Regions from separate parts of the Pseudomonas benzopyrenica genome, predicted to be linked through region 3. Evidence: predicted binding sites of a transcription regulator. Region 3 holds the regulator's gene; each other region holds the start of a gene.
The links. The regulator FliA, encoded in region 3, starts transcription of late flagellar genes. The targets are predictions, from matches to a motif close to CTAAAGTTTNNNNNNNNNNNGCCGNTAA.
Positions count from the first base shown of each region.

Region 1: V6W80_RS00240 (methyl-accepting chemotaxis protein) is a predicted target of FliA. The motif match lies at 6,098-6,125, and genes of this name have one in related genera.
Region 2: motA (flagellar motor stator protein MotA) is a predicted target of FliA. The motif match lies at 5,949-5,976, and genes of this name have one in related genera.

Region 1 is NZ_CP145723.1:42,496-52,696, forward strand. Features, by position in the region: gene V6W80_RS00215 (LysR family transcriptional regulator) at 1-454, opposite strand, end outside; gene trpB (tryptophan synthase subunit beta) at 547-1,755, shown strand; gene trpA (tryptophan synthase subunit alpha) at 1,752-2,558, shown strand; gene V6W80_RS00230 (DUF2141 domain-containing protein) at 3,289-3,699, opposite strand; gene V6W80_RS00235 (HAD hydrolase-like protein) at 3,710-4,342, opposite strand; gene V6W80_RS00240 (methyl-accepting chemotaxis protein) at 4,440-6,065, opposite strand; gene V6W80_RS00245 (methyl-accepting chemotaxis protein) at 6,191-7,765, opposite strand; gene V6W80_RS00250 (hypothetical protein) at 7,673-7,876, shown strand; gene gbcA (glycine-betaine demethylase subunit GbcA) at 7,989-9,281, opposite strand; gene V6W80_RS00260 (hybrid-cluster NAD(P)-dependent oxidoreductase) at 9,610-10,201, shown strand, end outside.
Region 2 is NZ_CP145723.1:4,513,597-4,523,797, forward strand. Features, by position in the region: gene V6W80_RS21340 (trimeric intracellular cation channel family protein) at 1-568, opposite strand, end outside; gene orn (oligoribonuclease) at 585-1,133, opposite strand; gene V6W80_RS21350 (class I SAM-dependent methyltransferase) at 1,184-1,954, opposite strand; gene rsgA (small ribosomal subunit biogenesis GTPase RsgA) at 2,049-3,071, shown strand; gene V6W80_RS21360 (nitroreductase family protein) at 3,116-3,715, opposite strand; gene V6W80_RS21365 (flagellar motor protein MotB) at 3,879-5,039, opposite strand; gene motA (flagellar motor stator protein MotA) at 5,039-5,890, opposite strand; gene V6W80_RS21375 (HDOD domain-containing protein) at 6,008-7,525, shown strand; gene V6W80_RS21380 (rhodanese-like domain-containing protein) at 7,583-8,392, shown strand; gene asd (archaetidylserine decarboxylase) at 8,409-9,317, shown strand; gene V6W80_RS21390 (molecular chaperone) at 9,361-10,201, shown strand, end outside.
Region 3 is NZ_CP145723.1:3,336,362-3,346,562, forward strand. Features, by position in the region: gene V6W80_RS15780 (flagellar motor protein) at 1-468, opposite strand, end outside; gene V6W80_RS15785 (protein-glutamate methylesterase/protein-glutamine glutaminase) at 503-1,621, opposite strand; gene V6W80_RS15790 (chemotaxis protein CheA) at 1,704-3,947, opposite strand; gene V6W80_RS15795 (protein phosphatase CheZ) at 3,974-4,762, opposite strand; gene V6W80_RS15800 (chemotaxis response regulator CheY) at 4,782-5,156, opposite strand; gene fliA (RNA polymerase sigma factor FliA) at 5,244-5,984, opposite strand; gene fleN (flagellar synthesis regulator FleN) at 5,981-6,811, opposite strand; gene flhF (flagellar biosynthesis protein FlhF) at 6,904-8,232, opposite strand; gene flhA (flagellar biosynthesis protein FlhA) at 8,243-10,201, opposite strand, start outside.

The sequences.
Region 1 (10,201 bases), 1.8 Mb from region 3:
TCTCGGTGAACAACAGGCTGGCGTCCAGGCCGGCAGCGGCCAGCGGGGTATCGTCGGTACGGGTCGAGAGGTGCAGGCGCAACTCCGGCAGATCGCGATTGAGGCGATCCAGTCGCGGAATGAACCAGCGGGCCACCAGGCTGCCCGGGCAGCCCAGCACGAAGGGTCCCTGGCGACTGCCAGCCTTGAGTTCAGCGCACACCTCGCGTAACCGTTCGAAAACCTCACCGCTCACCTCGCGCAGGCGCAGCCCGGCCTCGGTCAGCGCCAGCCCCCGACCTTCACGGCGAAACAGCGCCACCCCGAGCTGTTCCTCCAGTGCACGAATCTGGCGACTCACGGCGCCGTGGGTCACATGCAGTTCGTCTCCGGCGCGACTCATACCGCCCAGACGAGCGGTGGCTTCGAAGGCACGTAGGGCATTAAGGGGAGGCAGGTCGCGGGGTTCGCTCATCTGTGAGATTTCCTGACGGGTCATCGCGATCTTATCGATTTATCACCGGCACTCAAGCAGGTAAGGTAGATCCATCTTCGCAGGAGAATCCCATGACCCAGACCGCCTATCGCCAGGGCCCCGACGCTCAAGGCATGTTCGGCCAGTTCGGTGGCCGCTATGTCGCCGAAACCCTGATGCCGCTGATCCTCGATCTGCAGCGCGAATACGAGACCGCCATGGAAGATCCGGCGTTTCTCGACCAGCTGGCCTATTTTCAGCGTGACTACATCGGTCGTCCCAATCCGCTGTACTTCGCCGAGCGCCTGACCGAGCATTTCGGTGGTGCCAAGATCTATCTCAAGCGCGAAGAGCTGAACCACACCGGCGCGCACAAGATCAACAACTGCATCGGCCAGATCCTGCTGGCCAAGCGCATGGGTAAGACCCGCATCATCGCCGAGACCGGCGCCGGCATGCACGGCGTGGCCACCGCCACCGTGGCCGCGCGCTTCGGCCTGCCCTGCGTCATCTACATGGGCAGCACCGACATCGATCGCCAGCAAGCCAACGTCTTCCGCATGAAGCTGCTGGGCGCCGAGGTGATTCCGGTCACCGCTGGTACCGGTACCCTCAAGGACGCCATGAACGAGGCCCTGCGCGACTGGGTGACCAACGTCGCCGACACCTTCTACCTGATCGGCACCGTGGCCGGTCCGCACCCCTATCCGGCCATGGTCCGCGACTTTCAGGCCGTGATCGGTCGTGAGACCCGCGCGCAGATCCTGGAAAAAGAAGGGCGCCTGCCCGACAGCCTGATCGCCTGCGTTGGCGGTGGCTCCAATGCCATGGGCCTGTTCCACGAATTCCTCGATGACACCGACGTCGCCATCGTCGGCGTCGAGGCCGGTGGTCACGGCGTGAACACCGACAAGCATGCCTCCAGCCTCAACGGCGGAGTGCCCGGGGTACTGCACGGCAACCGCACCTTCCTCTTGCAGGACGACGACGGCCAGATCATCGACGCCCACTCCATTTCCGCCGGTCTGGACTATCCCGGCATCGGCCCGGAGCACGCCCACCTGCACGATGTGCAGCGGGTGGAATACGTACCGATTAACGATGACGAGGCGCTCACCGCCTTCCACCAGACCTGCCGTCTGGAAGGCATCATCCCGGCCCTGGAATCCGCCCACGCCCTGGCCGAGGCCTACAAGCGCGCGCCGCACCTGCCCAAGGACCACCTCATGGTGATCTGCCTCTCGGGCCGCGGCGACAAGGACATGCAGACCGTGATGAGCCACCTGGGAGACAAGCTATGAGCCGTCTGGAAACCCGCTTCGCCGCGCTGAAGGCCGAGGGCCGCGCGGCCCTGGTCACCTACACCACCGCGGGCGATCCGGACTATGCCACCGCCCTGGCCATCCTCAAGGGCCTGCCGGCGGCCGGCGCCGACGTCATCGAACTGGGCATGCCCTTCACCGATCCCATGGCCGACGGTCCAGCCATCCAGGCCGCTGCCCTGCGTGCCCTGCAGGGTGGCCAGAATCTGGCCAAGACCCTGGAGATGGTGCGTGACTTCCGTCGCGGGGAGGGGGAGACGCCACTGGTGCTGATGGGCTACTACAACCCCATCCATCGCTATGGCGTGGAGCGCTTCCTGGCGGAAGCCGCCGAAGCGGGCGTGGATGGCTTGATCGTGGTCGACCTGCCGCCCGAGCACGACGCCGAGCTGGCGCTGCCGGCCCAGGCCGCCGGTATCGACTTCATCCGTCTGACCACCCCGACCACTGATGACGCCCGCCTGCCGCGCGTACTCAACACCAGCTCCGGCTTCGTCTATTACGTATCCGTCGCGGGCGTGACCGGTGCCGGCTCGGCCACCACCGAGCACGTTGAGGCCGCCGTGGCGCGCCTGCGTCGTTTCACCGACCTGCCGCTAGCCGTCGGCTTCGGCATCCGTACCCCGGAGCAGGCCCGCGTGATCGCCCGGATCGCCGATGGCGTGGTAGTGGGTTCGGCATTCGTCGACCAGATCGCCAAGGCCGAATCTTCGGGCGCTGCCATCGATGGCGTGCTCGGCCTCTGCAAGCAGCTGTCGGACAGCGTACGTACTGCGCGCTGAGTACTTGCCAGTGCTTAAAAGACCGCCTAAAGCGGTCTTTTTTATGCCCGAATGCTTTGCAAACTGTGCATAAGGTTGTGGGCAGTCTGTTCGCTACCGACGCAAAGCCGCGCGCCAGAAGGGCTGCGGGGATACTGACCTTGTTGATCGAATTGGCGACGGTCAGATTCAACCGGTCAGGCTGCGGACGATTGCCTGTCGTGCCGTCATTGCTTGACAGGTAAAGGCTGTGGATAAGCCTTGGGCAAGTTGTCAGCAACCGTTGGGGCAACTGTCCAAGGAAAATTGCTCAATAAATAACCAATTCCGCTCAGGCTATGCATGACCCCAGAAGACGTTTCTCCTGGCTGGTTTGCCCACATCTGCTGTGTGCGTGCCTGTGGAAAAGATGTGGGACCTGATCTGTACGCCAGGGCTGGCAAGGCCTGCAGAGGATCGTACAAAAAATGATCAAAACTGTTTCAGGCGTTTTCCACAACCCACAATAGCGTTGCATAGGGCTGTGGATAGGTTGTTCGTCCAGTGCCAGAGACCAGAGCTGGCGCGGTTTCCAGAGGATCGATCAAATAATGATCAGTTTTTCGAGATATGCCCGAGTCAAGGGATTTCTTTTGCCAGCCCAAGGAGTTATCCACGCCTGTTCAGCTCGGGGTTCAGCGATCGACGCTAAAAGTCATGTGGATAACTCTGTTGATTTTCTGTTTGGAAGCCTGTGCATTAAGCCTGCGTCCTAGCGCAGCGTCACCTGCTGGCGCAGACCTGCGGCTGGCAGGGTGAAGGCACATTCCTCGAAGGTGGCCATGCGCATGCGCAGCGGCGGATTGTTGCTGTAGCCGTATTGTTCGGTGGGCATGCCGATGAAATTGGTATCCAGCTGGCTGTTGCTGTTGCTGTCGTGGATGACCGACACGGCGTAGCGTCCGGGTGGCAGGTCGAAGCGCTGTTCCTGGGCACCTGCCTGTGCAGCGAGATGCGCCTGGGCCACCGGCGTCTTGTGCGCCTTCCAGGCCTCTTCGCTATCGAATACCGCCAGCAGCAACTGGCCCCCCGAGGCATCGACCGTCTCCACCCGCACCTGCAGCTCGGCGGCGTGCAGCACACCACTCAGACAAAGACCAGCGACCAGCAACAGAGACTTCATGGACATTCCTTCAGCAGGGGGAGGGCCGCAGCCGCAACAGCTCGACCGGGTGTTCGAAGAAAAGATCGGGCTGCTGCGCACGCAGCGTCACCGGGCAGCCATAGCCCCAGGCCACGGCCGCGCAATCCAGCCCGGCGCGGTGCGCAGCCTGGAGATCGCGCAGCTCGTCACCGACATAGAGCGCCTCGGCCGGTGCGATGCCCTGGCGGCGGAGCAACCGTGTCAGGCGCCGGGCCTTGCCCAGCAGGGGGATATCGAATTCGCCATCGGGGAACAACCGTCCGGCCTGGGGCAGTACCTGATGGACCGCGGCGGCGGAATTGGAGGTCGCCAGACCCAGCGCCAGGCCGTTGGCCTGGAGCCGGTCGAGGGTGGCGGGAATCTCGGCGAAGGGCGCCACCTGGTCGCCGCGCTGGACCAGCAGGCGGCGATAGTGGCGGGCGATGCGCGGTACCTGCCACAGCGGGATGCCCAGGCTGTCGAGCAGGCCGGTCAGGGAGGCGGCGCGCAGCCGGGGCCACTCGTCGGCAGCTGGCTGCCGAAAGCCATGGGTTCGCGCCAGCTCGCCCAGGCAGCTCAACAGAAAGGGCAGGCTGTCCGCCAGGGTGCCGTCGAAGTCGAAGATGACGTAGCGATAGCTCATGCGAGAGAGGCACGGTGGGCGAAGGCGCCAGCGTAGCGGTCGCCTCCCGGTTTTGCCACCGCGATGGGATCCGGCAGGGGTGTCCCTGCCGGACAGGTCACACGCGGAAGCGGCGGATCTGGCCGTTGAGCTCCACCGCCAGTTCGGAGAGCTGCTGGCTGGCGGCGCGCGTCTGTTCGGCACCGGCAGCGGTCTGCACCGACAGATCGCGGATGCGTACCAGATTGCGATCCACCTCGCGGGCCACCTGGGCCTGCTCTTCGGCGGCGCTGGCGATCACCAGGTTGCGCTCGTCGATGCCCGACACCGACTGGGCGATGGCGGCCAGGGCGGCGTTGGCCGACTGCGCCTGCTCGCGGGTCTGGCGCGCCTGGTCGGCGCTGGTCAGCAGCGCATCGACGGTTTGGCCGGTGCCCTGCTGGATGCTGCCGATCATGCCTTCGATCTCGCGGGTGGATTCACCGGTGCGATGGGCCAGGGCGCGCACCTCGTCGGCGACCACGGCGAAGCCGCGACCGGCATCACCGGCACGCGCGGCTTCGATGGCGGCGTTGAGCGCCAGCAGGTTGGTCTGTTCGGCGACCGAGCGGATCACGTCCAGCACCTGGCTGATGTTGCGGGTCTGTTCAGCCAGCTGGCGGGCCTGTTCGCTGGCACCCAGCACGTTTTCGGTGAGCACCTCGATGGCGCCCAAGGTATCGCCCAGCTGCCGCTGGCCCTGGCGCGCGGTATCGGCGGCCTGGCGCGATTCGGACGAGGTGGAGGTGGCATTGCCGGCCACTTCGTCCACCGCCTGGCTCATCTCGGTGACCGCGGTGGCCGCCATCTCGATCTCGCTGTTCTGCTGTTGCAGGCCGTGGGCGCTCTCCTGCATGACCGCGGTCATTTCCTCGGCGGCGGAGGCCAGCTGGGTAGCGGAATGGCCCAGGTGCCCCAGGGTGTCGCGCAGATTGGTCTGCATCTGCTGCATGGCTTGCAGCAGCTGGGCGGCTTCGTCGTGACCGCGGGTATCCAGGGTCTGGGTCAGATCGCCGCTGGCGATGGTCCGGGCGGCGGCCACGGCCTCGGCGATGGGTCGGGTCATGCTCAGGGTCAGGCGCCAGGCCAGCAGCACGGTCAGACCCAGGGCCAGGGCGATGACCATCCAGGTGATGGAGGTGGCCTGGGCATAGGTGTCGCCGGAGTGTTGGGAGGCGGCCTTGATGTCTTCCTGGTTGATCTTGCGCAGGGCTTCGGTGCGCTCGTTCATCTGTACGCCGAGCTGGGCCATGCTGGTCTGGATCAGGCTGCGGGCCTCGTCGACCTTGCCGGCCCCGATGAGGTCGGCGAGTTGCGCGGTGTAGCGGACATAGTCGCCATGGATCTGGCGCAGGGCCTCGAAGGCCTGGCGCTCGCGGTCGCTGCTGACGAGCTTGTCATAGCGACCGAAAGCGGCGCCGATGTCGGCATTGATGCTGTCGATCTTCTTGCGCGTGTTGGCGACGGTAGCGGCGTCCGGAATGGCCAGCAGGCGCAGCACCTCGACCCGGGTGCGGGCCAGTTGCAGGGCAAGGTTGTCGGCTTCGACGATGCTGGGCACGTTGTTGGTCTCGATCACCTGGCCCTGGGCCCGGATCTGCGACAGTTGCAACAGGCCGAACAGGCCCAGACTGGCGACGAGGATGGCCAGCAGGCCGAAACACAACACGCTGCGAATGGCGAGGGAGAAGGAACGAAAGGTCACGGCGGCAGCCCCGGTGAAGAGTGAGGTCTCCTTTAACGGCTAGAGGCGCCGCGACTTTATGGTCATTCGTCTTAAAGCTGACTGTTAACGACCCGACGGCTTCTAGCCTAGGTGCTGACACTCGCTCAGAACTGGAAGCGGCGTACCTGACCACTCAAGGTCGCTGCCAGATCCGCCAGTTGCTGGCTGGCGCCCCGGGTCTGCTCGGCACCGGCGGCGGTCTGCACCGACAGATCGCGGATGCGTACCAGATTGCGATCCACTTCACGGGCCACCTGGGCCTGCTGCTCGGCGGCGCTGGCGATCAGCAGGTTGCGTTCGTCGATGCCGGATACCGCATCCGCGATGGCAGCGAGGCCGGCATTGGCCGCCTGGGCCTGTTCCCGGGTCAGTCGTGCCTGATCGGCACTGCTCAGCAGCGCATCGACGGTCTGGCCAGTGCCCTGCTGGATATTGCCGATCATCTTCTCGATCTCGCTGGTCGAGTCCCCGGTACGCTTGGCCAGGGCCCGTACCTCGTCGGCCACCACGGCAAAGCCGCGGCCCGCCTCACCGGCCCGGGCGGCCTCGATGGCGGCGTTGAGCGCCAGCAGATTGGTCTGCTCGGCCACCGCGCGGATCACATCCAGCACCTGGCTGATGTCGCGGGTCTGGCTTTCCAGCTCACGGGCCTGGGCGCTGGCGCCTAGGACCTGCTCGGTGAGGGCTTCGATGGCGCCGAGGGTCTCGCCCAGCTGGCGCTGGCCCTGGGCCGCGGTCTGGGCGGCCTGGCGCGACGCGGTGGAGGTCGAGCCGGCATTGCCGGCGACCTCTTCGACCGCCTGGCTCATCTCGGTGACCGCCGTGGCGGCCATTTCGATCTCGTTATTCTGCTGGCGCAGGCCGTGGGCGCTTTCCTGAGTCACCGCGGTCATCTCCTCGGCGGCTGAAGCCAACTGGGTGGCCGAATCGCCGATGTGCGCGAGGGTCTCGCGCAACTGGCCCTGCATCTGCTGCATGGCCTGCAGCAGCTGGGCCGCCTCGTCGCGCCCGCGAGCGTCCAGCGGCTGGGTCAGGTCGCCGGTGGCGATGGTACGCGCCGCCGCAACGGCCTGGGCGATGGGCCCCGCGATGCTGCGGGTCAGCCGCCAGGCGAGCAGGGCGGTGAGGGCCAGCGCCAGCAGGATCATCAGCCAGGTCACGGTGGTAGAGCGCGCATAGGCGGTATCGGCCTCGTTACTGGCCGTATGGATATCCTGCTGGACCACGTTGCGTAGCGTCTCGATGCTGGCGTTCATCCGGAGACCCAGTTGCGCCATGTTCTGCTGGACCACCTGGCGCGCCTCGGCCATCTGGCCGGCACCGGCCAGGTCGGCCAGCTGCCGTACGCCCTGCATGTATTCCCGGTGCACCTGGCGCAGATCGTCCAGCGCCTGTCGGCTCTGTGGCGACAGCGCGCCTTGCTGATAGCGCCCGAAGGCGGCCTGGACCTCGGTACTCAGGTCGTCCAGCTTCTTGCGGGTGTTGGTCAGGGTCTCGGCATCGGGCATGGCCAGCAGACGCAGGGTTTCGATGCGGGTTCGGGCCAGCAGCATCCCCAAGTCATTGGCGGCGACGAGCGTGGGGATATGGCGCTGTTCTACCTGATGACCCAACTGGCGGATTTGCGCCAACTGAAACCAACCGAACAAGCCGAGGGCAGCGACGAGTGTCGCAAGAATGCCAAAACACAGCAGATTGCGAGTAGCGATGGACAGCGAGCGAAGAGTCATGATGAGCCCGTGAAAGACGATTCAAAACGTGAACAGGCTCAACTTTATGTGATGTTTTAAAATAAAGACGCTAAAAAGAGGTGCGTCAAAAAACCGCATTAACATAAAGACAGTTTATTGGCATGCCCATGGAGCCCTTGCGGCTCCATGGGCGGCTTAGAATTCGCGTTCCTCAGTCACCGCCGACCTGGCGTAGATGCGCGGCTGGCGCCTCTTCGCCGAGGTTGTTGAGCAGCCGCTCGCTGTACCAGTCGATGAAGTTAATCACGCCGAATTCGTAAGTCTTTGAGTAGGGACCCGGCTGGTAAGCCTTGGAGTTGATACCACGCTGGTTTTCCTCGGCCAGGCGACGATCCTGGTCATTGGTGGCATCCCAGACCTTGCGCAGGTTGACCGGATCGTAGTCGACGCCTTCCACGGCGTCCTTGTGCACCAGCCACTTGGTGGTCACCACGGTCTCGGTCGGACCCAGCGGCCAGACGGTGAAGACGATCATGTGATCGCCCATGCAGTGGTTCCAGGAGTGCGGCAGGTGCAGGATGCGCATGGAGCCCAGGTCCGGGTCCTTGATGCGCCCCATGAGCTTCTGGCAGCCGGGCTTGCCGTCCAGGGTCATGGACACGGTGCCGGCGAGCAGTGGCATACGCACGATGCGGTTGCGCAAGCCGAAGCTGGCATGGGCGTAGGGGATGTTGTCGGCGTCCCAGCGCGTGGTGCAGGCGGCGACCTGATCCTTGAATGCCTGGGAGGCACGCGGATCGGTGACGTCGTCCCATTCCAGCAGGGTGTTCAGCAACTCGGGGTGGGAGCCGCTGCAGTGATAGCACTCGCGGTTGTTTTCCAGCACCAGCTTCCAGTTGGCCTGCTCGACCAGGTCGGTGCGTACCGCGACCTTGGCGTTCTCCATGTCGTACGGCTCCATGTAGTGCTCGAGCGTACGCAGGAAGTCGTCGATGGCCGGCGGTTCGTCGGCCAGGGAGATGAAGATGTAGCCGCCGGCGGTCTTGACGTGGATCGGCTTGAGATTGAAGTCGGCCATGTTGAAGTCGGCGCCCATCTCGGTGCCGGCGAACAGCAGACGGCCGTCCAGCTCGTAGGTCCACTGGTGGTAGGGGCAGACCAGCTTGGCGACCTTGCCCTTGTCGCTCACGCAGAGGCGCGAACCGCGGTGACGGCAGACGTTGTGGAAGGCGTGGACCTTACCCTCGGCACCGCGGACCACCAGGATGGGATTGTCACCCAGCTGCAGGGTGATGAAGTTGCCCTTGGTGGGGATCTCGCAGGTCATGCCGGCGATCAGCCATTCCTTGCCGAAGATCTCCTGCATGTCGATCTGGAACAGGCGCTCGTCGTTGTAGAACGGCTGGGGTAGGGAATAGGTGCGCTCGCGGGTGCGCAGCATCTCGGCCGTGGCCTTGCGGGCCGGATCGAGAGGGTCGCCCAAACTCAAGGTGCTGACGTCCATCGTACATCCTCGTGGCCACCGCGGCGGGTGGCGAAAGTGGTTGGTCACGGTATTGCAAGGCTATTGGCCGACAGGACAGGGCCGCCGAATGACCCCGTGCTTCGCCCGTCGCGCGCTGTTCAGGTTCGGCTTGGGGCGGAGTGTGGGGCCGGAGCCGGGAGGGGGCCTTGCTCATGGGCGACATGGCCGACGCTGTTCACGACGCCCCAGCCCTTGCCATTGCTGGGCCGGTCGCCATCGGCATGTGGATGTCGCGATTGGGAAAGTGGCGGTCGTGAGGCCCTCCCAGAATCGCCGCCAATAGCCCCAGTGGCAGTCGAGGTGCGTCATGAATACCTTCCTCAACCCCGTAACCACCCAGACCTGGACCAATGGCCGCCACCCCGTGCGCTGCGTCAAGGTCATCCAGGAAACCTGGGACGTGCGCACCTTCTGCTTCACGGCCGAAATCCCGCTGATGTATTTCTTCAAGCCGGGCCAGTTCGTGACCCTGGAGCTGGAAATCGATGGCCGGCAGGTGATGCGCTCCTACACCATCTCCAGCTCGCCTTCGGTGCCCTACAGCTTCTCCATCACCGTCAAGCGCGTGCCGGGCGGCCTGGTATCCAACTGGCTGCACGACAACCTCAAGGTCGGTGAAAACCTGGCCGTGCATGGCCCGGTCGGCCTGTTCAACGCCATCGATTACCCGGCCGACAAGGTGCTCTACCTCTCCGGCGGCGTGGGCATCACCCCGGTGATGTCCATGGCGCGCTGGTTCTACGACACCAACGCCAGCGTCGACATGGTCTTCGTGCACAGCGCCCGCACCCCGCGCGACATCATCTACCAGGGTGAGCTGGAGCACATGGCCGCGCGGATCGACAACTTCGCCCTGAACCTGGTGTGCGAGCGCACCGAGCACGGTGAGTCCTGGGCCG
Region 2 (10,201 bases), 1.2 Mb from region 3:
TGAATCTCAGCGCCAGCAGGCGCAGCAGCAGCCCCGCGGCCAGGGTGATCAGCAGCGCCTGCTCCTCGCCGAGCCACGGGCGGCAAAGCAGATAACAGCCGGCGGAGAGTACCGCCACGCTGGCATAGAGCTCGCGCCTGAGGATCAGGGGCACGTCGTTGCAGAGGATGTCGCGCAGGATGCCGCCGCAGGTGCCGGTGAGGGTACCGCTGACGATGACGATGGCCGGACTCAGGCCCATCTCCAGGGCCACCTGGCAGCCGATCACGGTGAAGGCCACCAGGCCCAGGGCATCGAGCACCAGGAACAGCCGGCGCAGATAGCGCATGACCCGGGCGATGGCCACGGTGGCGAGGCCCGCACCGACGGTGAGCGCTAGGTACTCCGGGTGCTTGACCCAGCCGAGCGGATAGTGCCCCAGCAGGACGTCGCGCACCGATCCGCCGCCCAGGGCGGTGACGCTGGCGATCAGCGCCACGCCGAACAGGTCCATGCCGCGGCGCCCTGCGGACAGGGCGCCGGTCATGGCCTCGGCGGTGATGGCCACCAGATAGAGGATGGACAGCAGCACGGCTGCGCGGCCATCAGACCTTGATGAAGTGCTCGCGGTAGTGACGCAGCTCGGCGATGGAATCGCGGATGTCGTCCAGCGCCAGGTGGCTGCCGCTCTTCTTCACGCCGTCACGCACATGGGGCGCCCAGCGCGCGGCCAGTTCCTTGAGGGTGGAGACGTCCAGGTTGCGGTAGTGGAAGTAGGCTTCCAGCGCCGGCATGCGGCGATAGAGGAAGCGGCGATCCTGGCAGATGCTGTTGCCGCAGATCGGCGATTTGCCCTTGGGTACCCACTGCTGCAGGAATTCCAGGGTCAGGGCCTCGGCCTGGGCGGTATCGACGGTGCTCTCGCGCACCCGCTGGGTCAGTCCCGAACCGCCGTGCTGACGGGTATTCCACTCGTCCATGCCGGCCAGGATCTCGTCCGACTGGTGGATGGCCAGCACCGGGCCCTCGGCCAGCACATTGAGGTCGCTGTCGGTGACGATGGTGGCCATCTCGATGATCACGTCCCGATCCGGATCCAGGCCGGTCATTTCCAGGTCGATCCAGATCAGGTGCTGCGGATTGGGGGTGGTCATGGTGAACTCCTTGATGATGGCAGCAGTGTAGCAGTGCGCCTGCCGCGCACCTACCGGCGCCAGAGCAGCAGCCGGCTGCCACGCAGGTCGCCCACTTCCAGCACCCTGTCCGCTGGCTGGCCGGGAATCTCGAAGGTGTTGCTGATCAGCCAGCTGCCGGCCCGCAGCTCCGTGCTGGCCTTGTCGCCCAGGCGCGGCATGGGCGCCGGGGAGAGAAAGCAGTAGACGACGTCGAACTCGCCCAGCTCCACTCGCCAGAGATCGCGATAGCGCACCTGGCAGTTGCGCCGTGGCAGGCAGCGCAGCCAGGCCAGGGCGAAGCTCAGCGGCGCCGTCTCCACACCGACGAAGGTGGCCTGCGGAAAGCGCCGGGACAGGTCGACCAGGGTATCACCCAGGCCGCAGCCCAAGTCGACGAAGCGAAAGGTCGGCTCGCGCTCGGCGAGCAGTTCGGCCAGCCGCTCGCGGGTTTGGCGCCCGGTGAGATAGAGCGGCACCCGCTCGCGCAGGCTGTTCCAGTTCAGCAGCAGGAGCAGCAGGAAGCCGAGCGCGGCGATACCCGCCGACAGGCCGCGACCACTGACCAGGTAGAGCGCCGGAGCGAACAGCAGATTGATGAAGACCCACCAGCGCGCCAGGCCCAGGCGTTCGCCCAGCAGCGCCGCGAGCACGGCCTGCAGGCACACCAGCAGCAGCAACGACGGGCGCTGCCCGGTGAAGCCAGCCCACAGCCGCAGTCCGACGACCGCCAGCACCAGGGCGGCCAGTTGCACCAGCACGGCCAGCAACAGGGGATAGCGCGAGGCGAGATGGGCCAGCATGGGGGCTCCAGAGCGACGAGGTGCGCCAAGTTTAGGTAATCCGCGAGAGGCGGCCAATGCTAGACTCCTCGACCCTGAAACCCGCGGACTTCCCATGGCCAAACGCCACCTGACCCGTCGCCAGAGCTGGCGGATCGAAAAAATCCAGACTGAACGCGCTGCTCGCGCGGAAAAGCGCGAATCCAAGCTGGTCGACGAACTGGAAGGTGGCGACCTGGGCCCCGAACAACAGGGCCAGGTGATCGCCCATTTCGGCGTTCAGGTGGAGGTCGAAGATGGCGAAGGTCGGCTGCAGCGCTGCCATCTGCGCGCCAACCTGCCGACCCTGGTCACGGGCGACCAGGTGGTGTTTCGCTCCGGTATCCAGGGCAATGGCGTCATCGTCGCCCAGTTGCCGCGCCATTCGGAGATCTGCCGGCCGGACATGCGCGGTCAGCTCAAGCCGGTGGCGGCCAACGTCGACCGCCTGGTGATCGTCTTTGCCCCGCTGCCCACGCCCCATGCCAACCTCATCGACCGCTACCTGGTGGCGGCCGAGCATGCCGGCATCCAGCCGCTGCTGCTGCTCAACAAGGCCGACCTGATCGACGAGCACAACGGTCCGGCGCTGGACGAACTGCTGGGCATCTACCGCGAGCTGGACTATCCGCTGCTGGAGGTGTCGGCCCACAACGGCCTGAGCATGGACCAGCTCAAGAGCGCTCTGGACGAACACGTCAGTGTCTTCGTCGGTCAGTCCGGCGTGGGCAAGTCGTCGCTGGTGAACGCCCTGCTACCGGGCGTCGATACGCGCGTCGGGCCGCTGTCCGAGCTGACCAACAAGGGCACCCACACCACTACCACCGCCAGGCTCTTCCACTTTCCCGATGGCGGCGACCTGATCGACTCACCCGGTATTCGCGAATTCGGCCTCAGTCACGTCAGCCGCGACGACGTCGAAGCCGGCTTCAAGGAATTCGGCGACTACCTCGGCCACTGCCGCTTCCGCGACTGCAAGCACGAGCGCGAGCCCGGTTGCGCCCTGCTCGCGGCCCTGGAACGCGGCGATATCCATCCGCAGCGGATGGCCAGTTACCGGCATATCCTGGCTAGCCTCGAAGGCGAGTCACGCTACTAACGAAAACGCCGGGCAAGCCCGGCGTTTTTATCGATCGACGACTATCAGCCAAAGACGCGGAAGCGCTCGGCATCGTCCATGAAGCCCTTCTCCGGGAAGTCGCCCTCGTTGGAACCGAAGGGCATCTGGGCGCGCAGGTGCCAGGTCTCCGGCAGCTTCCACTCGGCGGCGGCCAGGGCGTCGGGCAGCGGATTATAGTGCTGCAGGCTGGCGCCTATGCCGGCGTTGGCCAGGGCGGTCCACACCGAGAACTGGGCGATGCCGCTGGCCTGTTCCGACCAGATGGGGAAGTTGTCGGCATAGGCGGGATACTTGTCCTGCAGGCCGGCAACGACATGCCGATCCTCGTAGAACAGCACGGTGCCGGCGCCGGCCGCGAAGCTGTTGATCTTGCCCTCGGTAGCGGCGAAGGCGTCGGCCGGCACGATCTGCCGCAGCGCCTGCATGACGAAGCCCCAGAACTTGTCGCTCTCGGCGCCGAACAGGATCACCGCCCGCGAGCTCTGCGAATTGAAGGCGGAGGGCGACAGCTTGACCGCCTCCTGGATCAGCGCGGTGACCTGGTCCTGGGCCAGCGGCAGATTCTTGCCCAGCGCGTACTGGCTGCGGCGGCGCTTGATGGTGTCGATAAAGGCGTTGCTCATCGGAAGGCTCCTGCAAGGGAATCGGAGATCGGGAGACCGCGCGCCAGGGCGCAAGGTGCCCGATCCGTCATGAAACCCCTGCAGCTTAACCAGCCGTCTTCACGTCAACGTACGAAAAAACCGAACGCTAGCAGCGAATTTTCCTATCGATCGCCATGACCGCTCAGGGCTTGCTCTGGATGACGCCGGCGTCGAAGGCGTTGATCTGCTGCTTGAAGGCGGCGTTGTTGATGGGTTGCGCCAGATTGCCGGTGGCGCTGACGCCACCACTGGAGACCCCGCTGCGACTGGCAGCCGGCGCGCCATCGGTCGCCGGCTTCGGTGCCTGGCTGCTCCCGGCCCGTCCCTCGATGGCCTGCTGGGCCTTCTTGGTCAGGACGATGATATCGATGCGGCGGTTGACCGGATTGAGCGGATGCTCGCGATCGAAGGGGGCCGAGGAGGCATAGCCGACGATCCGCGCCACCTGCTCTTCCGGATAGCCACCGGCGATCAGCGCCCGGCGTGCGGCGTTGGCGCGACCGGCGGACAACTCCCAGTTGCTGAAGTCACCCTTGCCGTTGTAGCGCGCCGCATCGGTATGGCCGCTGATGCTGATCTTGTTCGGCACCTGGCGAATGGTGTCGGCCATGGCCAGCAGGATGTCCTCGAAATAGGATTTCAGTCGCGGACTGCCGGAATCGAACATCGGCCGGTTCTCGGCATCGACGATCTGGATGCGCAGGCCGTCCTGGGTGATTTCCAGCAGGATCTGGTCCTTGAACTTCTGCAATTCCGGATTCTGCTCGATCTTGTTCTGCAGCTCCTGCAGCAACAGCTCCAGGCGCTCCTTGTCGACCTGCTCGGCGATCTTTTCCGCCTGGCTCGGATCCATCTTCGCCTGACTGGCATCCTTCTGCTGCTGGGTCGCGTCGTTGGGCTGGCGCTTGTCGGACGGATCGAGCGCCTGGGTGGGATCGGGCGCGACGCGGTTGGAGTCGTTGGGATCGGCACGCTCCTGCACGTCCGGATTGACCTTGTTCTGGGTCGAATCCGGTTGCGCCTGGATCTCGGGATTCAGGGTGCGATCGGGCGCCGGCGTCGGCGTGCCGCCCAGGTCGATGACATAGGGACTGGCGCTTTCGGTGAAGCCGATCGGATCCTGGAAGTAGCCGGCGATGGCCTTCTTCTGCTCTGGGGTGGCCGAGGACATCAGCCAGAGCACCAGGAAGAACGCCATCATGGCGGTGGCGAAGTCGGCGAAGGCGATCTTCCAGGCGCCGCCGTGGTGGCCGGCGGCGCTTTTCTTGATGCGCTTGACGATGATCGGCTGGTTGTTGTCCATCAGCTGCCCCGCATGGCCTGCTCGAGCTCACTGAAGGACGGCCGGTGCGCCGGGAACAGCACCTTGCGGCCGAATTCCACGGCGACGGTGGGCGGCATGCCGCTGGCGGCGGCGACCAGGCAGGCCTTGATGGCCTCCAGCACATTGAGCTCTTCCTTGGCGTCGTGCTCCAGGCAGGTCGCCAGGGGGCCGAAGAAGCCGTAGGCCGCGAGAATACCGAGGAAGGTACCTACCAGCGCGGCGCCCACGTGGCCACCGATGGCCGCCTGGTCACCCTCGCCGAGCATACCCATGGTGATCACGATACCCAGTACCGCGGCGACGATACCGAAGCCGGGCAGGCCGTCGGCGACCCGCGATACCGCGTGGGACGGATGCTCCAGTTCTTCCTTGATGCCGGCCAGCTCCATGTCGAACAGGCCTTCCAGCTCGTGGGGCGCCATGTTGCCGGAGGACATCAGCCGCAGGTAGTCGGCGACGTAGGCGGTCATCCGCTCATCCTTGAGGATGTTCGGGTACTTGCTGAAGATCGGACTGGCCTTGGGATCCTCGACGTCCGCCTCGATGGACATCATGCCCTCGCGCCGGCTCTTGTTGAGGATCTCGTAGAGCAGCTTGAGCACGTCCAGGTAGAAGGCGTGGGTGAAGCGGTTGCCAAACATCTTCAGCGACTTCTTGAACACCTGCATGAAGGTGCTGCCCGGGTTGGCTTGCAAGAAGGCCCCCAGGGCGGCACCGCCGATGATCAGGACCTCGAGCGGCTGGATGATCGCAGCGATCTTGCCATGCGCGAGAATGTAGCCGCCGAGGACAGCCGCGAATATCACGATGATGCCGATGATTTTTGCCATGGTTGGGAATACTGTGTGCTAAGGAAAATTGAGCCGGGGATCTGCCCTCACGTCCCCTTTATCGGACCCGGCGCCCCGGACTGAAGGCCTTTCATCAAATTTCAAGGCGACCGTCGTATGTCCAGCCGCCCAAACACCGTCGAAGACTGGGTCAAACACCTGGAAGGCGTACGCCTGCCGGTGGCCACCGCCACCGCGGAGCGTCTGCGCCGCGCCCTGGCCGATGGCCGTCTGGCGTTGCATGAGATCGCCGAACGGCTCTGCGAGTCACCACCCCTGGCGCTGGCCCTGCTACGCGAGGCCAATCGCGGCCATGCCAGCCTTGGCGATCCGGCCGCCAGTCTGGAGGCCGTGCTCGGCCGCGTCGGTCTCGGGCCGGCGGAGTACCTGATCGCCCGCCAGCCGACCCTGCCCGAGGAGCGCCTGCCGCGTCCGCTGCGGCAGCTATGCCTGGTCAGCCAGCACGCCATGACCCTGGGGCTGGGCCTGTTCGGTGTGCCCCTGGCGCGGCTGTGGCCGGACATTCGCCTGGCCGCCCTGCTCTTTCTGGCGCCGCTCTGGCCGCTGGCGACCCGTTATCCGGAACTCTTCGAGGAATGGGAACGGCGGGTGCTGGGCGAAGGCGAACCGGCGCTCAAGGTCGAGCGCGAGCTGCTCGGCGTGCCGGCGATCCGCCTGTGCCAGGCGCTGGCCCGTCACTGGCAGTTGCCCGAGTGGATCGTGGAAGGCTATCGCCTGCTGGACCAGGATCGCCGGCAACTGGTCAGGGCGCTGCACATCGCCCATGGCGACGATCCCCTCGAACAGCAGCAGCGCCTCGACGACGACCCCAATCTGCGCCGCTGGCTGACCCATCCCGGCAACACCATCCTGCTGGCCAACGGTCTGGCCCTGGCCAGCCACCATGCCTGGGATGGTTCTCATACCCTGCGCTGGCAGCGTTTCAGCGCCCTCTATCTGCAACTGCCGCTGGCACGGGTGCAGAGTCGCAGCCATGAACTGGCGGTGCAGGATGCCCAGCGCCATGCCCGACCCGGCCTCTGGCATCCGGCCGAGGGCCTGGTCTGGCCACCGGGCGAACGGCGCCTCAAGCCGGTGCCCCGGGTACAGGTCGCCAGCGAGAGTCAGGCACAGCGCTGGCGCGGGCTCTGCGAGCAGCTGCTGCACACGCCCAGCGCCTTCGCCACCCTGCCCCAGCTGTTCGATTGCGCCCGCCAGGCGCTGGTGGCCTGCGGCCTGCCGCGGCTGCTGTTGCTGACCCCGGATCGCAACGGCCAGAAGGGCAATGTCCAGCTGCACCACGGCCTGGACGACGCCCCCGGCCTGCAACTGGATATCGCCAGCCACCCGCTGCTGGCCAAGCTGTTCGGCAGCCCCGGCCAGTTGCGCATCGATGACGGCAACCGAGCGCGCTTCGCGCCGCACCTGCCCGCCGATCTGCGCCGGCTGTTCAGCAACGAGCGGCTCTGGCTGCGCAGTCTGGGCTTCGGCGAACGGGTGGTGCTGCTGGCGATCCTGGACAGCGAACTACAGCCAGCGGATCCCCGCCGGACCGCGGCGCTGGACAAGACCTTCACCTGCATCGAGCGCGCCATCGGCACCTTCGCCAATCGTCCGCGGGCACGACCGGCCTGACGCTGGCCGGTCAACCTCGGTACACTTCACCTTCTACGGACCGACGGGAAATCCGCGATGCCCTTTTCCGCCTTGCCCCTGGTGATCGAACCGGCCGATCTCGCGGCGCGCCTGGATGCGCCCGAACTCATCCTGGTGGATCTCTGCAGCGCTGCCCACTATGCCGAAGGGCATCTGCCCGGCGCGCGCCATGTCACGCCCGCCCGCACCCAGCTGGGCAGCAAGCCGGCGCCCGGCCTGCTGCCGGCCCAGGCGGACCTGGAACGGCTGTTCGGTGAACTGGGCCAGCGCGACGAGGCCGTCTACGTGGTCTATGACGACGAAGGCGGCGGCTGGGCCGGACGCTTCATCTGGCTGCTCGATGTCATCGGGCACGGCCACTATCACTATCTCAACGGCGGGCGCCAGGGCTGGATCGCCGCCGGCCTGCCGCTGAGCACCGAGGTACCCGCTGCGGCGGGCGCACCGGTCGCTTTGACTCTGCACGAGGAGCCCACCGCCAGCCGGGCCTATCTGCAGAGCCGGCTGGGCGCCGAAGACCTGGCCATCTGGGACGCCCGTGGCGCCGATGAATACCGCGGCGAGAAGGTGCTGACCGCCCGCGGCGGCCACATCCCCGGCGCGATCAACTTCGAGTGGACCGCTGGCATGGATCGTGAGCGCCAGTTGCGCATCCGCGAAGACCTGGCCGCCGAACTGGAGCGCCTGGGCATCACCCGCGACAAGGAAATCATCACCCACTGCCAGACCCATCACCGATCCGGCTTCACCTACCTCGCGGCCAAGGCCCTGGGCTATCCGCGCGTCAAAGCCTATGCCGGCTCCTGGGGCGAATGGGGCAACCACCCCGACACCCCCATCGAATGACTGCCAAGGACCTCTCATGAAACTGCAAGACCGACTGTTCATCCTTGCCCAGCACCTGCTGCCGCACCATCTGCTGTCGCGGGTGATCGGTGGCTTCGCCGAGTGCCGGGCGCCCTGGTTCAAGAATCTGCTGACCCGCTGGTTCGTCCGTCACTATGACGTCGACATGCGCCAGGCCCAGGTGGAAGACCCCACCGCCTACGAGAACTTCAACGCCTTCTTCACCCGCGCCCTCAAGCCCGGTGCCCGCCCGCTGCCAGCCGAGCCCGGCGTGGTGGTCAGCCCCAGCGATGGCGCCATCAGCCAGCTCGGCCGCATCGAGCATGGCCGCATCTTCCAGGCCAAGGGCCACAGCTACAGCCTGCTGGAGCTGCTGGGTGGCGACGGCCTGCGCGCCGCGCCCTTCATGGGCGGCCATTTCGCCACCATCTACCTGTCGCCCAAGGACTACCACCGGGTGCACATGCCGCTCACCGGTACCCTGAAGGAGATGGTCTATGTGCCCGGGCGCATCTTCTCGGTCAACCAGCTCACCGCCGAGAACGTGCCCGAGCTGTTCGCCCGCAACGAGCGGGTGGTCTGCATCTTCGATACCGCCGTGGGCCCCATGGCGGTCATCCTGGTCGGTGCCATGATCGTCGCCAGCATCGAGACGGTCTGGGCCGGCCTGGTCACGCCACCCAAGCGCGAACTCAAGCGTTTCGCCTACGACGAGGCCGCGCGTGCGCCCATCACCCTGCGCACCGGCGACGAGCTGGGTCGCTTCAAGCTGGGCTCCACCGCCATCGTGCTGTTCGGTCCGGACGCGGTGAACTGGTCCGCTGAACTCGGCGCCCTGTCCACCGTCAACATGGGGCAACTGCTGGGGGTTCCGACCACGCCGGCCCCCTTGACCACCGTTTCCGAGCCAGGGTCTCTCGCCTAGATGCGCGGTTCATTGCCCATCGAAACAGGAGTGCGCGCGGCGAATGGATAGCAAAAGGCCACAGCTCATGTTGCGGGTACCGACGCCCGATCAGCGCAGCCTGACGTTTTGTGACGCCACACCAGCCGGCCTCAAGCGCTGGCTGGAGCAGTTGCCGCGGGCCAAGCTGGGTGAATTCGCCCGACTGCTCTATCAGGGGCTGCTGGAGCTCAATCGGCTGATCCTGACGCCGGAAGCGCGCCTGCGCCTGCTCGAATCCCTGCGTCCGGACGTGCAGCGAGTCTGCCAGTTGCTCGAACGCCATGTGCTCAATCAAGCCATCGTGCTCGACGAGCGCTCGCGCAAGGTCGCCAATCTCTGCCAGGCCCTGCAGAACCTGCTGGCCGCCGGCTACAAGCTGATCGTGGTCGAGGAAAGCGAGCGCGGCGAACGCAGCACGCTGCTCGCCACGGCCATCCAGCGCGCCCTGCGCGCCCTGCTCGGGCCGCTGATCCGCGCCGCCCAGCTCTATACACCGGTGCACGACAACCTCTGGCTGGAGCTGCATCAACTCTATCGGCTGGCGGTGACCACTGGTCTGCACAACCAGAAGATTCGCGATGAGCTGCTGCCCGGCGACGGCAGCCAGACCATCACCCAGGCCTATGGCGCCGCCTTGCTGTTTGGCGCCGCCCGCTGCAACCAGTTGCGCCAGAGCCACATCGCCCAGCTGACCCTGCACCTGGACGACTGGGCCGGCCTGATCCGCCTGCAAGGCCCCGAGCAGAACGGCACCCTGATGGTGGTGGCGCCGCAGATCGACGCCCCGCCGCGCTATCGCTCGTTGCTGCGCGAAGCCAACCTCAGTGGCCTCCTGGGGCTCGCCCCGCAGCAACTGGTGCAGG
Region 3 (10,201 bases):
CACCGTGGGCGCATAGCCCCCCATGGCCTCGTAGACCTTGGCGGCGGCGATGTCACGGTCTTCCTGGCCGTAGAGGTCCACTTCGAGAATGCTGCGCAGGGCTTCCGGTTCGGTGCCGTCCACCAGCAACTGCAGGCCCTTGGCGGCATAGGGATCGGCTTCGCGGGCGACCAGGGGTTCGAGGCCCAGCAGGCCTTCCTTGCGCGCCACGTTGCTCCAGTTGACCACCTTGCGGATGCCGCCGACGAGGTCTAGCCGTGGCGGCACGAACACCCAGGCCAGCATGGTCAGGGCGCGGCGCAGTACCGGCAGGCGGGTCTGCAGCAGGACGGCGCCCAGGGTGCCGCCGACCACGATCAGCGCGGCCGGTCCATTGGCCAGGGCGGTAAAGGAACCGCCCTCCAGCAGGTTGCCACCCATGATGGCGGTAAAGGCCAGCAGGATGCCGATGAGACTGAGCACGTCCACGCTCAATGCCCTTCCGGCCGGTGAACGTCTGGCGTCACGAACAGGCCTCGGTCAGGTGTCTGCCGATGTCGTCCAGGCCATAGATGGCATCGGCCAGATTGGCCTTGGCGATGGCCATGGGCATGCCGTAGATGACGCAACTGGCTTCGTCCTGGGCCCATACCTGGCTGCCGACCTGCTTGAGCATCCGCGCGCCTTCGCGACCGTCGGCGCCCATGCCGGTCAGGACCACTGCCAGCACCTTGTCGGCATAGGCCTTGGCCGCGGAGCCAAAGGTCACGTCGACGCAAGGCTTGTAGTTGAGGCGCTCGTCGCCGGGCAGGATCTTCACCATCCCGCGACCGTCCACCATCATCTGCTTGCCGCCGGGTGCCAGCAAGGCCAGCCCCGGACGCAACTGGTCGCCATCCTCGGCTTCCTTGACGCTGATGCGGCAGAGCTTGTCCAGACGCTCGGCGAAGGCCTTGGTGAAGGCCGCGGGCATGTGTTGGATCAGCACCAGCGGCGCCGGGAAATTGGCTGGCAGCTGGGTGAGCACCCGCTGCAGGGCCACCGGGCCACCGGTGGAAGTGCCGATCGCCACCAGGCGATAGTGCTTGCGCTTGGGCGGCGGCGAAGCCGGAGCCACGGGCGCATGCGCGGACTGGGCGCCGCTGGGCGCCGCCGGACGTGGTGCCGGGCGGGCAGCAGCAGGCGCGGCCGAGGCACCAGTGGGCACCGCCGGCGCGACGCTGGGGGCCACGGCGAAGCGCCGGTTGGAACGGGCGATATGGTGGATCTTCTCGCACAGCAGCTTTTGCACGCTGGCCGGATTGCGCGAGATGTCCTCGAAATTCTTCGGCAGGTAGTCCACCGCGCCGGCATCCAGGGCATCCAGGGTGACCCGGGCGCCTTCATGGGTGAGCGAGGAGAACATCAGCACCGGGGTCGGGCACTTCTGCATGATGTGGCGGACCGCGGTGATGCCGTCCATCATCGGCATCTCGTAGTCCATGGTGATGACATCGGGTCGCAGCGCCAGGGCCTGATCGACCCCTTCGCGCCCGTTGCTGGCCGTGCCCACCACCGAGATGTTGGGATCGGCCGCCAGGATTTCCTTGAGCCGACGCCGGAAGAAGCCGGAATCGTCCACCACCAGTACTTTTACCGGCATACGTTGAAACTCCTAACCTGGGGCGGCGCAGGCCACCCGATGGCGCCGAGCACGGGCCCGACGCCGCTCGTACCTGGCCGACTCAGAGCCCGCGACGGGCGTAGCGCTTGAGCATGCTGGGCACATCGAGGATGAGCGCGATGCGCCCGTCGCCGGTGATGGTCGCCCCGGACATGCCGGGCGTGCCCTGCAGCATCTTGCCGAGGGGCTTGATGACCACCTCTTCCTGGCCCACCAGCTGATCGACCACGAAGCCGATGCGCTGGGTGCCTACCGAGAGGATCACCACATGCCCTTCCCCCTGCTCGACATGGGCCGCATTGGGCACCAGCCAGCGCTTGAGGTAGAACAGCGGCAGCGCCTTGTCGCGTACCACCACCACTTCCTGGCCGTCCACCACGTTGGTGCGGGACAGGTCGAGGTGGAAGATCTCGTTGACGTTGACCAGCGGGAAGGCGAAGGCCTGGTTGCCCAGCATCACCATCAGCGTCGGCATGATCGCCAGGGTCAGGGGCACCTTGATGACGATCTTGGAGCCCTGGCCCTTGGTCGAGTAGACGTTCAGGGTACCGTTGAGCTGGCTGATCTTGGTCTTGACCACGTCCATGCCCACGCCGCGGCCGGAGATGTCGGAGATCTCAGCCTTGGTGGAGAAACCTGGAGCGAAGATCAAGTTGAAGCACTCGGTCTCGGTCAGACGATCGGCCGCGTCGCGGTCGAGCAGGCCCTTCTCCACTGCCTTGTTGCGCAGCAGATCCGCGTCCATGCCCTTGCCGTCGTCGGAGATCGACAGGAGGATGTGGTCGCCTTCCTGCTCGGCGGAGAGCACCACCCGTCCGGCGCGGGACTTGCCGTTCTCTTCGCGCTCGGCAGGGCCTTCGATGCCGTGGTCGACCGCGTTGCGCACCAGGTGCACCAGCGGATCGGCCAGGGCCTCGACCAGGTTCTTGTCCAGATCGGTTTCTTCGCCCACCAGTTCCAGGTTGATCTCTTTCTTCAGACTGCGCGCCAGATCGCGGACCAGGCGCGGGAAACGGCCGAAGACCTTCTTGATCGGCTGCATCCGGGTCTTCATGACCGAGGTCTGCAGGTCGGCGGTGACCACGTCGAGGTTGGACACGGCCTTGGCCATAGCCTCATCGCCGCTGTTCAGGCCCAGGCGGACCAGGCGGTTACGCACCAGCACCAGTTCACCGACCATGTTCATGATCTCGTCCAGGCGCGCGGTATCGACCCGCACGGTGGTCTCCGCCTCGCTGGTGGGACGCTCGGCAGGCGCTGCCGCCACCGCAGGCTTGGGCGCCGCGGCCTCGGCGACCGGCGTCGGCTTCGGTGCGGGTGCCGGCGCGGGCTGAGGCGCGGCGACGGGCGCCGGCGCTGCCGCAACGGGCGCAGCCACGGACTCAGCGGCTACAGCAGGACCACTGAACTTGCCCTTGCCGTGCAATTCGTCGAGCAGGGATTCGAATTCGTCGTCGGTGATCTCGTCACCACCCGTCGCGGCGGCTGGAGCCGCCGCAGCAGGCGCTGCTACAACCGGTGCCGCGGCCTCGTCCGCGACGAACTTGCCCTTGCCGTGCAATTCGTCGAGCAGGGCCTCGAATTCGTCGTCGGTGATGTCGTCGCCACCAGCCGCAGCCACGGCAGGAGCCGCAGCGACAACCGGCGCGGTGGCCGGTGCCTCGTTGAACTTGCCCTTGCCATGCAACTGATCGAGCAGGGCCTCGAATTCGTCATCGGTGATGTCGTCGCCACTGGCGGCCGCAGGCGTTGCCGCTGCCGCGCTCGGCTCGCTGCCCAGGGCATCGAGCAGATTCTGGAAATCGGCATCGCTCAGCTCCGGCTCGGCGGCCGCCGGGGCGGTCGGCGCGGGCGCTGCGGCCACGACCGGGGTGGCAGTCACGGGCGCAGCCGGGACCGGCGCCGGCTCGCTGCCAGCGGGCTCGGCCAGGCGGGCCAGGGCCGCCAGCAATTCAGGCGAGGCCGGGGTCGGCTCTTCGCGTTCACGGACTTGACCGAACATCTCGTTGACGGAATCCAGTGCCTGCAGCACCACATCCATCAGCTCGGCATCCACGCGGCGTTCGCCCTTGCGCAGGATGTCGAATACGTTTTCCGCGATATGGCAGCACTCGACCAGGGTATGGAGCTGCAGGAAACCGGCACCGCCCTTTACGGTATGGAAGCCACGGAAAATGGCGTTCAGCAGATCCATGTCATCCGGGCGGCTTTCCAGCTCGACCAATTGTTCGGACAACTGTTCGAGAATCTCGCCGGCCTCTACCAGGAAATCCTGGAGGATTTCTTCATCGGCGTCGAAGCTCATTCCTGCACTCCCCAAGAGGGTCTGGGTCAGAAGCCCAGACTGGATAGAAGATCGTCGACGTCGACCTGAGCGGCCACGACGTCTTCACGCTTATCGGCATGAATCTGCGGACCTTCACCCTTCATCGTCTTTTCTTTTCGATTCTGTTCGATCAGCGCGGTGTGATCGTGACTGAAGCCGGTATAGCGATCGACCTGGCTGGCCATCATCACCAGCTTGACGAGGTCTTTCTCGATCTGCCCGACGAGGTTGACCACGCGTTTGATCACCTGACCGGTGAGGTCCTGGTAATCCTGCGCCAGGAGGATGTCGTTGAGCTTGGACGACAGTTGTTCGGCGCTGCTCTCGCTGTGGCTGAGGAAGGCATCGACGCGCTTGGCCAACTCGCGGAATTCGTCCGCGCCCATTTCCCGGCGCATGAACTTCTTCCAGTCGGCATGCACGGCACGGGCTTCGTCACCGAAGTTGCCTACCAGCGGGGCACTCTCCTCCACCAGATCCATGGTCCGGTTGGCGGCGTTCTCGGTCATCTTCACCACGTAGGAGAGACGATCGGTGGCATCGCTGATCTGGGAGACCTCTTCGCCGGCCATGCCGCGCGGATCGATCTCGAAGTTGACGATGGCGTTGTGCAATTCGCGGGTCAGCTTGCCGACTTCCTGGTAGAGCCCCCGGTCACGCAGTTGATTGAGCTCGTTGATGACATGCACGGCCTGGGTGAAATCGCCGCTTTCCAGGCATTTCACCAACTCTTGGGCGTGCTGTTTGAGATTCGACTCGAAGTCGCTGAAGCTGTTGGAGCCAAGCTGATCCATAACGTCCCCGCGGCTTTCTTCAGCCGTTCACCCGCTCGAAGATCTTGTCGATCTTTTCTTTCAGCACCTGGGCGGTGAAAGGCTTGACCACATAGCCGTTCACGCCGGCCTGAGCGGCCTCGATGATCTGCTCGCGCTTGGCTTCGGCGGTCACCATCAGCACCGGCAGGGTTTTCAGCCGCGCGTCGGCGCGGACCTGACGCAGCAGGTCAATGCCGGTCATGCCAGGCATGTTCCAGTCGGTGACGAGAAAATCGAAGTTGCCGCTCTGCAACATCGGCAGTGCGGTGTTGCCGTCGTCTGCTTCGGCGGTATTGGTGAATCCCAGATCGCGCAGCAAATTCTTGATGATGCGTCTCATCGTGGAAAAATCGTCCACGATGAGGATTTTCATGTTCTTGTCCAAGTCGACCTCCGTCCTAATCCGCACACACGCCATGAGGCGCGTCTAAGCAATCGTAGTAGCCTGAGTACCAGCCGGTTAACGCGAACGCCATTCCGCCAGCCGCGCCCGCAGGCGTGCCGCGCATTGACTGTGAAGCTGGCAGACGCGTGACTCGCTCACGCCCAGCACCTCGCCGATTTCCTTGAGGTTGAGTTCCTCGTCGTAATACAGCGAGAGCACCAGACGTTCACGCTCCGGAAGATTGGCGATGGCGTCGGCCAGGGCCTTGCGGAAGCGCTGATCTTCCAGACCGCGACCGGGTTCGAGTTCATGCGAACCGCTCTCCTCGAGCCCATGCTCACCACCCTCCATGAGGTCGTCGAAACTGAACAGGCGACTCCCCATGGTGTCGCCAAGGATGCCGTAGTACTCATCCAGACTCAATTTAAGTTCGGCCGCGACCTCGGAATCTTTAGCGTCGCGACCCGTCCGCGCTTCCACTGCACGAATGGCGTCGGTGACCATGCGCGTGTTGCGATGCACCGAGCGCGGCGCCCAGTCACCCTTGCGCACCTCGTCGAGCATGGCGCCGCGGATGCGGATGCCGGCGTAGGTCTCGAAGCTGGCGCCCTTGCCGGCGTCATATTTGCGTGAGGCCTCCAGCAGCCCAATCATGCCAGCCTGCATCAGGTCTTCGACCTGCACGCTGGCCGGCAGACGCGCCAGGAGGTGGTAGGCGATGCGTTTCACCAACGGCGCATAGCGGTTGATGAGTTGCTCCTGCTGGGTACGTTCCGAGGTTTTGCTGTACATGCGAAGCCCGCTGGATGCTGTCATGCGTGGGTACCGATGGCTGGTTGCACAAGGCGCTCGACAAAGAACTCGAGATGGCCGCGCGGATTGGCAGGCAGCGGCCAGCCATCGACTTTCTGGGCCACCGCACGAAAGGCCAGCGAGGCCTTGGCACGCGGAAAGGCTTCAAACACGGGGCGCTGCTTCTGCACGGCTTTGCGCACCGCCTCATCGAACGGAATGGCGCCCACGTATTGCAGGGCGACATCCAGGAATCTGTCGGTCACCTTGGTCAGCTTAGCAAAGAGATTGCGACCTTCCTGGGGCGTCAGCGCCATGTTCGCCAGAACCCGGAACCGGGTGACGCCATGGTCGCGATTGAGCAGCTTGATCAGGGCGTAGGCGTCGGTGATGGAGGTGGGTTCGTCGCACACCACCACCAGGACTTCCTGGGCGGCGCGAACGAAGCTGACCACCTGATCGCCGATGCCGGCAGCGGTATCGACGATGAGCACGTCGAGGTTCTCGCTAATGTCGCTGAAGGCCTGGATCAGGCCCGCGTGCTGGGCCGGCGTCAGATTGACCATCGCCTGGGTGCCCGAGGCCGCCGGGACGATGCGGATGCCGCCCGGGCCGTGCAGCAGCACGTCGCGCAGCTCGCACTCGCCGGAGATGACGTCGGCCAGGGTGCGCTTGGGCGACAGGCCGAGCAGAACGTCGATGTTGGCAAGGCCCAGGTCGGCGTCGAGCAGCATGACGCGCCGCCCGATATCGGCCAGGGCCAAGGCCAGGTTGACCGACACGTTGGTCTTGCCGACACCGCCTTTACCGCCCGTGACCGCTATGACTTGGACGGGATGCATGCTACCCATTGCCTGATACCTTTGATTGAAATCCGTCACACTTTAGACCAAGTGCATTTGGCGTGCCCAGGCATGCGATGCACCACTACCGTTCGTCTGCGCTAACCGGCGCGGCGGGCATTGCTCTGATACAGGCCGGCCAGCATGCCAGCCATGGTTTCTTCGCTCGGCTCCTCGGGTGCCTGCAGGCTCACGGCGCGGCTTACCAACTGGTGGCTGCGCGCCGGATGCAGGTCGTCCGGGATGCGCGGGCCGTCGGCGATGTAGGCCACCGGCAGGCGCTGGCTGATGGCCAGGCCCAGGGCTTCGCCGAGGCTGGCGGCTTCGTCCAGCTTGGTCAGCACGCAGCCGCTCAGGCCGCAGCGCCGATAGCTGTGGTAGGCCGCCTTGAGCACCTGGCTCTGGCTGGTGACGCCCAGCACCAGGTAGTTGCGAATCTTCAGCTGGCGGTTGGCCAGGGCTTCGAGCTGCGCCTTGAGCGCCGGATCGTTGGCGGGCATGCCCGCGGTGTCGATCAGCACCAGGCGCTTGCGCGCCAGGGGGGCCAGGGCCTGTGCCAGGGACTGGCCCGGATCGACCAGGGTTACCGGTACGTCGAGGATGCGGCCCAGGGTCTTGATCTGCTCCTGGGCACCGATGCGGAAGCTGTCCATGCTGACCAGCGCCAGGCTCTGGGGGCCGTACTTGAGCACGTAATTGGCGGCGAGCTTGGCCAGGGTGGTGGTCTTGCCCATGCCGGCCGGACCGACGAAGGCGACGACACCGCCCTCCTCCAGGATCTTGGCGTCGGTGGTCTTGGCCAGCTGGGCGAAGTTGGCCAGCAGCATGCGCCAGGCATGGCGCGGATCCTGGATCTTGGCCACGCTGTCGAGCAGGTGCCGGGCCAGATCGGCCGGCAGGCCCATGCGCTGCAGGCGACGCCAGAGGCCAGCTTGCTGCGGACGGGTGGACTGCACCTGGGTCCAGGCCATGGAGCCGAGCTGGACTTCCAGCAGTTCACGCAGGCCGCTGAGCTCGCTGCGCATGGCTTCCAGGGCACGCCGGTCTTCCGGCGCGGCACTGGCGGCAGGCGCGGCGGCGGCCGGCTGGGGGGCGCGCGGCGGCGCGATCACCGGCTCGCGACGGCTGTCGGCGGCGCTGATGGCGCCGAGCAACTGCTTGTCCTTCGGCGCGGCCGAGGGGACGCCCGGCGCACGGATACTGAGGTCGGCATGGGCCTGGGCGATCTTCGCATGGGTCTTGCGCAACTCCGCCTGCAGCTCCGCGTTGGGCGCGGCCGGTGCCGGAGCCTGGTAGTCCAGCGCCGCGGTCAGCTCGACCCCGCCGGCGACCCGGCGGTTGCTGAGGATGGCAGCGTCCGGGCCCAGCTCGTCGCGTACCAGCTTCATGGCTTGACGCATATCGGCGGCGAAGAAACGTTTGACTTGCATGATCTAGACCTCAGCCATTCTGGCCAACGGTAGCGACGATGGTGACCTGCTTGTTGTCCGGAATTTCCTGGTAGGCCAGCACACTCATGTTCGGTGCCGCCATCCGGGCGAAGCGGGACATCATCCCGCGGATCGCACCGGCTACCAGCAGCACCACTGGCTTACCCATCATTTCCTGACGCTGCGCCGCCTCGACGAGGGAACGCTGCAGTTTTTCGGCCATGCCAGGTTCGAGGAACATGCCGTCCTCGGCGCCTTGACCGGCCTTCTGCATACTACTTAGCAACATCTGTTCCAACCTTGGCTCAAGGGTGATAACAGGCAGCTCAGGCTCCATTCCTACGATGTTCTGGACGATTGCGCGGGACAGCGCGACGCGCACGGCACCGGCGATGGCGGCGGGATCTTGACTCCGCGGCCCGACATTGGCGATGGCTTCGGCGATGGTACGGATGTCACGGACCGGTACCTGCTCCTGCAACAGCTGCTGGAGGATCTTGAGCAGGGTCGACAGGGAGACGATGCCGGGCACCAGTTCTTCGGCCAGCTTGGGCGAGCTCTTGGCCAGCACCTGCAGCAATTGCTGGACTTCCTCGTGGCCGATCAGCTCGTGGGCGTGCTTGAAGAGCACCTGGTTGAGGTGGGTGGCGACCACGGTACTGGCGTCGACCACGGTGTAACCGAGGGACTGGGCCTGGTCGCGCTGGGTGACGTCGATCCAGACGGCCTCCAGACCGAATGCCGGATCCTTGGCGGCGACGCCATTGAGGGTGCCATAGACCTGGCCGGGGTTGATGGCCAGCTCGCGATCGGGATAGATCTCGGCTTCGGCCACGCTCACCCCCATAAGAGTCAGACGATAGGCGTTGGGCAGCAGGTCCAGGTTGTCGCGGATGTGCACCGAAGGCATGAGGAAACCGAGGTCCTGGGACAGCTTCTTGCGCACGCCCTTGATCCGCGCCAGCAGCTGGCCACCCTGGTTGCGATCGACCATGGGGATCAGGCGGTAGCCGACTTCCAGACCGACCATGTCCACCGGGGTCACGTCGTCCCAGCCCAGCTCCTTGGCCTCGGCCGGGCGCTGCACGGGGGCCAGGTCCTGTTGCTTCTTGGCTTCGACCTCGGCGGTCTGCTTGGCCTGACGCTGGCGCTTGTGGATCAGCCAGGCACCGGCGGCGGCGGCGCCGCCCAGGCCGAGGAACGGCAGGTGCGGCATGCCCGGAACCAGGCCCATGGCGATGATGATGAAGGCTGAGACCGCCAGCGCCTTGGGCGAGGCGAACATCTGACGATTGACCTGCTGGCCCATGTCTTCCGACGAGGACACCCGGGTCACCATGATGGCGGCAGCGACCGACAGCAGCAGCGAGGGAACCTGGGCGACCAGACCGTCACCGATGGTCAGCAGGGCGTAGATGCGCGCCGCTTCGCCGAACGGCAGACCGTGCTGGGCCATGCCGATGGCCATGCCGCCGATGAGGTTGATGAAGAGGATCAGCAGGCCGGCGACGGCGTCACCGCGGACGAACTTGCTGGCACCGTCCATGGAGCCGTAGAAGTCGGCTTCCTGGCCCACTTCGGTCCGGCGCTTCTTGGCTTCGGCCTGGTCGATGATGCCGGCGTTGAGGTCGGCGTCGATGGCCATCTGCTTGCCGGGCATGGCGTCGAGGGTGAAGCGCGCCGACACCTCGGAGATGCGGCCGGCACCCTTGGTCACCACCACGAAGTTGATGATCATGAGGATGGCGAACACCACCGCACCGACCACGTAGTTACCGCCGACCACCACCTCGCCGAAGGCCTGGATGACCTTGCCCGCGGCGTCGTGGCCGTCCTGGCCATGCAGCAGCACCACGCGGCTCGAGGCCACGTTCAGCGCCAGGCGCAGCAGGGTCGAAACCAGCAGAATGGTCGGGAAGACCGCGAAATCCAGCGGCCGTAGGGCATAGACGCTGACGAGCAGGACCAC